DNA from 3 places in the Solibacillus kalamii genome. Region 1 is predicted to be linked to each of the others. Evidence: riboswitches for the same ligand, from Rfam matches in the RefSeq annotation. Region 1 holds a riboswitch; each other region holds the start of a gene.

Evidence for each region. Region 1 has a riboswitch for lysine ahead of CBM15_RS08340 (amino acid permease). Riboswitches for the same ligand answer to the same signal wherever they lie in the genome.
Region 2: it holds a riboswitch for lysine, as region 1 does, so the genes downstream of both, CBM15_RS07100 (transporter substrate-binding domain-containing protein) here and CBM15_RS08340 (amino acid permease) in region 1, are expected to answer to the same signal.
Region 3: it holds a riboswitch for lysine, as region 1 does, so the genes downstream of both, CBM15_RS04060 (aspartate kinase) here and CBM15_RS08340 (amino acid permease) in region 1, are expected to answer to the same signal.

Annotation. Positions count from the first base shown of each region.
Region 1 covers NZ_NHNT01000004.1:60,828-63,038, reverse strand. The annotation lists gene CBM15_RS08340 (amino acid permease) at 1-1,177, opposite strand, end outside; lysine riboswitch at 1,270-1,450, opposite strand; gene CBM15_RS08335 (CynX/NimT family MFS transporter) at 1,576-2,211, shown strand, end outside.
Region 2 covers NZ_NHNT01000003.1:26,092-28,302, reverse strand. The annotation lists gene odhB (2-oxoglutarate dehydrogenase complex dihydrolipoyllysine-residue succinyltransferase) at 1-558, shown strand, start outside; lysine riboswitch at 703-890, shown strand; gene CBM15_RS07100 (transporter substrate-binding domain-containing protein) at 1,005-1,841, shown strand; gene CBM15_RS07095 (amino acid ABC transporter permease) at 1,967-2,211, shown strand, end outside.
Region 3 covers NZ_NHNT01000002.1:83,289-85,499, reverse strand. The annotation lists gene CBM15_RS04065 (YslB family protein) at 1-48, shown strand, start outside; gene CBM15_RS04060 (aspartate kinase) at 145-1,377, opposite strand; lysine riboswitch at 1,469-1,647, opposite strand; gene uvrC (excinuclease ABC subunit UvrC) at 1,680-2,211, opposite strand, start outside.

The DNA.
Region 1 (2,211 bases):
AATGACTGATGGCAATACCGAGCCAAGCGATGAAGCCGGACATACCGGAAGCATTCAACAGCCAAATGTAGACAACACCGTCACCGAAAAACGATGCCAGGAATGCTAACGAACCAACTGCTAATGTAGCTAAAAGTGCATACATTGGAATACCGCGCGATGTTACTTTCATGAAAAGTTTCGGCGCTTTTCCGTCTACCGCTAACTGATAAAGCATACGACTAGCTGCATATAATCCTGAGTTCCCTGCAGATAACATAGCCGTTAAAATAATCGCATTCATAACAGATGCCGCAAACGCAACACCCAGGTTTTCAAATACTAATGTAAATGGACTTGTCGCAATATCTTCAGATAAAAGACGTGAATCCGTATACGGGATCAGTAATCCGATTGCACCAATCGCAAAAATATAAAACAGCAGAATACGCCAGAATACAGAACGAACAGCTTTTGGAATGTTTTTGCCTGGATCATCTGTTTCCCCTGCCGTTACCCCAAGCATTTCCGTACCTTGGAATGAGAAACCGGCTGCAAGGAAAATACCGAACAATGCAAGGAAGCCGCCATTAAACGGTGCGTCATCTTTGAAGAAGTTCGTGAAGCCGACCGGATCGTTCCCGCCTAAAATCCCGAAAATCATTAAAAAGCTGACAATGATGAAGACAATTACTGTCGCGACTTTAATCATCGCAAACCAGTATTCCGCTTCACCGAAAGCTTTTACAGATGCCAAGTTAAATGATAAAACAACTACGATAAATAAAATGGTCCACAACATTGAAGAACTGTCAGGGAACCAGTATTTCATAATTAACGAAACAGCCGCAATTTCTGCTGCAATCGTAATCGCCCAGTTGTACCAATAGTTCCAGCCAAGCGCAAAGCCTAAAGCCGGATCAACAAATTTTGTTGCATACGTACTAAACGAACCGGATGTTGGCATATACGCAGCCATTTCCCCTAATGATGTCATTAGGAAATACACCATAACGCCGATCAGCGCATATGCGAGCAATGCCCCGCCAGGACCTGCCTGTGCAATGGCACCACCTGATGCTAAGAATAAACCTGTACCGATTGTTCCGCCAAGCGAAATCATCGTTATATGGCGACTTTTCAAACTTTTTTTCAACTCATTTTTATTACCGAGCTGATCTATTTTAATCTCACTCATGAATATAAAACTCCCTTTTTGTTTTGTTGGTGAAGTGTAAAAGAAAAACCACCACAAGTTTTTGTGATGGTTATAGTTACACCTCATCAAACTTGAAAGATAGCTCAACACATGCTCACACATGTGACAGTTCTGTTCCTTATCGGAAACAGCCCCAGCATTATTTTCAAGAAGAAAAATAACACTTCGGCAACCATTCCTTTCATAAAGCTTCACCGATTCTTCCTAATCTCAGCTATACTAGTCTTAATGATTGCGACCTCTACCTCATAATTTACATGAGGTAATGTTTTATTTAATTTAATTGAATCAATGATTAAAAGTCTAACATAACATTTTTTTGATAGCAATGGCTTCGCCTTTATTCTGTTTTTTATGAGTATTCAAACTACTCAAACATATATCAACATACAAAAGGAGAATCGAAAATGGACACACAACAAGTAAATCAAAATAGCAAAAAAATACTATCTAACCGACCGCTCATCTATTTTATGGTAGCCGTATTTTTATTTGCGACCACATTACGTACACCGATTACATTGATCGGCCCGATTATTTCATTTATACGTGAAGGGCTCGGGATATCGAACTTTCTTGCAGGCTTTTTAACGACCATTCCTTTAATTGCCTTTGCGGTCGTCTCACCATTTGCACCACGTATTGCACGCAAGTTTGGGATTGAATGGACATTATTTTATTCTGTCATTTTACTTTGTGCAGGGATTTTACTGCGTTCGCTAGGGGCAACATCTTTACTCGTTATAGGAACAATATTAATCGGGGTCGCAATTGCATTCGGGAATGTTCTTATCCCTAGCTATTTCAAATGGAAATTCCCATTACATATCGGATTATTAACAGGGATTTATTCCGTTTCAATGAACATTTCTTCCGGAATTGCTGCAGGCTTCAGTTACCCTATAGCGGCAAACACAGGATGGCAAATCGCAGCAGGTATTACGATTATTTTAGGGATTCTTACATTACTAATCTGGCTGCCGATTTTGCGCCAGGAAAAAATTGCATTAAAT
Region 2 (2,211 bases), on a different contig from region 1:
CAAGATGAGTTCGTGAAAGCTAACGATATTAAATTAGGCTTCATGTCATTCTTCACAAAAGCTGTAGTAGCAGCATTAAAGAAATATCCATATGTAAATGCACAAATTAACGGTGATGAAATTCACTTAAACAACTTCTTCGATATCGGTATTGCTGTATCAACAGAAGAAGGTTTAGTAGTACCAGTAGTTCGTGATGCAAATGCGAAAAACTTTGCTGAAATCGAGAAAAACATTGCGGAATTAGCTGGTAAAGCACGCGACAAAAAATTAGGCTTAAACGACATGGCTGGCGGATCATTCACAATCACTAACGGTGGTGTATTCGGTTCATTAATGTCTACACCAATCATGAACGGTACTCAAGCTGGTATTTTAGGTATGCACTCAATCGTAAACCGTCCAGTAGCTGTTAATGGTGAAGTTCAAATTCGTCCAATGATGTATGTAGCATTATCTTATGACCACCGTATCATCGATGGTAAAGATTCTGTTGGCTTCTTAAAAACAGTTAAAGAAATGATCGAAAACCCAGAAGATTTATTATTAAATTCTTAATAGTATCTTCTATGCTAATGCGCAGTATGTTATATATTGCGCATTAGCTTTTTTTACAGCTAACTTTCAGAAAAATGATTGTTGACGGAAATGTCGCAATAATGTAATATAAACATATCAATTTCATATCAAAACCTCACTTTCTCGTGAGGTAGAGGCGCGATACTTAACAGTCTTATATGGAGCCATGAGCTGGCTGTGAAATATAAGAGAAGGAAATATCGCCGAAGTGTTGTAAATGCTCAATTTTACAATGCTGGGTCTGCAGTGAACAATTGCAGAACTGTCTCAATCATCTATATCCCTGATGGTTGAGTTGTGCTATCTCAAAATGGGAACTGTAGAGGATTCGGGCTAATTATAATTTAAACGACCTAAAGTTCTTCTTTTAGGTCGTTTTTTGTATACGTTAACCCCGAAATTTAACAAAAAAGGAGAGATTTTCTATGAAAAAAAGACTATTAATTTTACTGACTGCTATGACAATGCTATTGTTAGCAGCGTGTGGTTCAAGCGATGAAGGTACTACAAGCGGTTCTGATTCAGACAAAAAAGTTATTAAAATTGGTATGGAAGCAGCGTATGCCCCTTTTAACTGGTCACAAAAAGATGATGCCAATGGCGGAGTTCAAATTGCAAGTTCAAAGGAATATGCAGCAGGCTATGATGTGGAAATTGCGAAAAAAATTGCAGAAGGTCTGGACATGGAATTACAAATTGTTAAAACAGACTGGGATGGCTTAATTCCATCATTACAATCAGGTGCCATTGATCTGGTAATCGCAGGTATGTCACCAATGCCTGAACGTAAGGAAGTAATTGATTTCACAGAAAACTATTACACAAGTGACTATGTCATTGTTGTAAAAGAAGACGGTCCATATGCAAATGCAACTTCGTTATCTGACTTTGCAGGTGCAAAAATTACAGGTCAGCAAGCGACAACACATTATAATGTAATCGACCAAATCGAAGGTGTTCAAAAACAAGTAGCGGCAACTGATTTTGGTGCTATGCGAGTGCAATTACAGTCAGGTGCGATTGATGGATATGTTTCAGAACGTCCAGAAGGTATTTCTGCTGAAATGGCACTGAATAATATTAAATACATCGTGCCTGAGCCAAACTTCGAAGCAGACGAAGCGTCAACAGCTGTAGCAGTAGGTTTGAAAAAGGGATCAGATTTACGTGAACAAATTAACAAAGTATTAGCTGAAATTTCGGAAGAAGAGCGTCAACAACTAATGGAAGACGCAATTGCAAATCAACCAGCAGCACAATAATTTGTGTCGCATTAACAGTTTTGATGAGGTTGTCTTGCCGGCAAACGGAAGACAACCTTTTTCTATTAAAATTATGGTTTCATACATAAATAGTAGAAACAAAGAAAGAAATGGAGGACAAGGCGATGGCATTTTTAGAATCATCATGGAACTTGTTTACGAACAACTGGGATTTATTCGTACGTGGTGCTTGGACTGCACTTCTATTGGCAATTATCGGGACAATTTGCGGAACTCTGATCGGATTTTTTATTGGAATTATACACACAATTCCACAACGCAAAAAAAATATTAAAACGGCGCTTCTCAAAGTAGTTAATTTTATTTTAACGGCTTATGTGGAAATTTTCAGAGGCACGCCTATGATGGT
Region 3 (2,211 bases), on a different contig from region 1:
CATGTCGTAAAATTTACGTTAAAATGGGATTTAAAAGAGAAGATTTAGCCTTCACCTTATCATAATCAATTATTGCTGAAGCAGCAAATTTACTCAATAAAAAAGCTGGAAATAAGCCATTACAGCTCATTTCCAGCTATTACCTTAAGAAGCGGTTACTTCTTTCATCGCCAAATTGAATTCCTCATGCAACACATTCGCAGCACGAACCATCTCATCCTGTGGGATAACTACAGACACTTTAATTTCTGAAGTACTGACCATTTTTACAGGAATATGTTCGCGACCCAAGCGTGCAAACATGCGTGCGGCCACTCCCGGATTGGATGCCATCGCAGAACCGATAATAGATACTTTCGCTAAACCTACTTCAAAATCCGCAAAACTAAAGCCAAGCGACAGTTTACTAGTTTCCAATACCCGTAAAGCTTCCGCAAACTCATCTTTCGAAATTGTAAAGGAAATGGTCGGCTTCACGCCATCAATGACTGCTTGAACAATAATATCCACATTGATATCATTTTCTGCTAAAACACTAAACACTTCTGCCAATGACGCGGTTTCATAAGAATCATAGCCTATCGTCAAACGAATTATATCCGATTCGTAGGCTACCCCGCGTACAAGTAAGTTTTTCTCCATGTCTACATCCCCTTTAATAAAAGTGCCTTCCACGTCCTGTACGAAAGAGCGTACAATGAGCGGTATATTATATTTTTTGGCAAGTTCAACCGCACGTGGGTGCAAAATTTTAGCTCCTAAATTTGCAAATTCCAACATCTCATCATAAGAAACTTCCGGAAGTTTCCTGGATTCTTTAACAATTTCTGGGTCTGCCGTGAAAATCCCTTCAACCGATGAAAAAATCTCGACACGCTCTGCTTCAAGAGCAACCGCCAATGCAACCGCTGAAGTTTCAGAACCCCCTTTGCCGAATGTTGAAATATTATCTGTCCCCGTAACTCCTTGAAAACCAGCTACTACGACGATTTCTCCTAATGCTAAATGTTCCTCAATCCGTTTACTATCAACATGACTGATCCGTGCATTGCCATGTTTTTGATTTGTTTGAATGCCTGTTTGCCAACCAGCAAGCGACACCGCTTTACCACCATGCTCCTGAATTGCCATCGCCAGCATTGCACTTGTCATTTGTGCTGCTGATGCGACAAGTGCATCCATTTCCCGTTTCGATGGCTCATCGGTAATTTCGGCAGCATATTGTCGGAATTCTCGTCGTAAAGCGGGCATTGAAGAAACGACAACGACTAAGTTTATGCCACGTCCTTGCTCTTTTATCACTTTTTTAGCCACCTGTACTATTTTTTCCGGTGTAGTCAATGCCGGACCACCAAACTTTACTACAACTGTCTCCATTTTTTCCCCTCCTTGAATAAAACCGAAAACAAAAAACGGCTTTCCATGTTCATGGAAAGCCGCCGTCAATACAAATAAATAGTTATAAGTTTTTCAGGATAGCCCTCCAGAACAAAAAGCTCTGACAGTTTTACATCTCTTAAATGCAAAACCAGCAAACTACGCGAACAATACGCACTTCACTTCGGCAGGACCCCCTTTCGATTGCTGTCAATGGAATTGTTCTTCCTCAAGCAATGTACTATTGAATACTGCGCCTCTATCTTAGTAAATATTGAATTGTCTTAAATATTAGCATAACACTATTCTTTATTCAATGGTACTTCATGAAAATGGCGATAAATAACTTCCGCCAATTTTGCCGGAACACCGGACTCCTGCAGTTGCAGCTCGCTTGCTTCGCGAATTTTTTTTACGGACCCAAAATGTTTCATAAGTTGCTGCTTCCGCTTCGGACCTACACCTTCAATTCCATCAAGAACCGAAGTAATCGCATTTGTCTGATGCTGCTGACGTAAAAATGTGATTGCAAATCTGTGCACCTCATCTTGAACGCGCTGCAATAAATAAAAACCGTCACTTGTACGCTTTAACGGAACAACTTCCGGCGGCGTACCAAATAAAAGCTGGGACGTATTGTGCTTTTCGTCTTTTGCCAGCCCCGCTATTGGAATGACTAGCCCAAGTTCGTCTTCAATTACTTCTCGTGCAACTTCCATTTGCCCTTTTCCTCCGTCTATGAGAATCAGATCAGGCAATGGCAGATTTTCCCGCAATACACGTGTATAGCGGCGTCGAATAACTTCCTGCATCGCACCATAGTCATCATGTTTA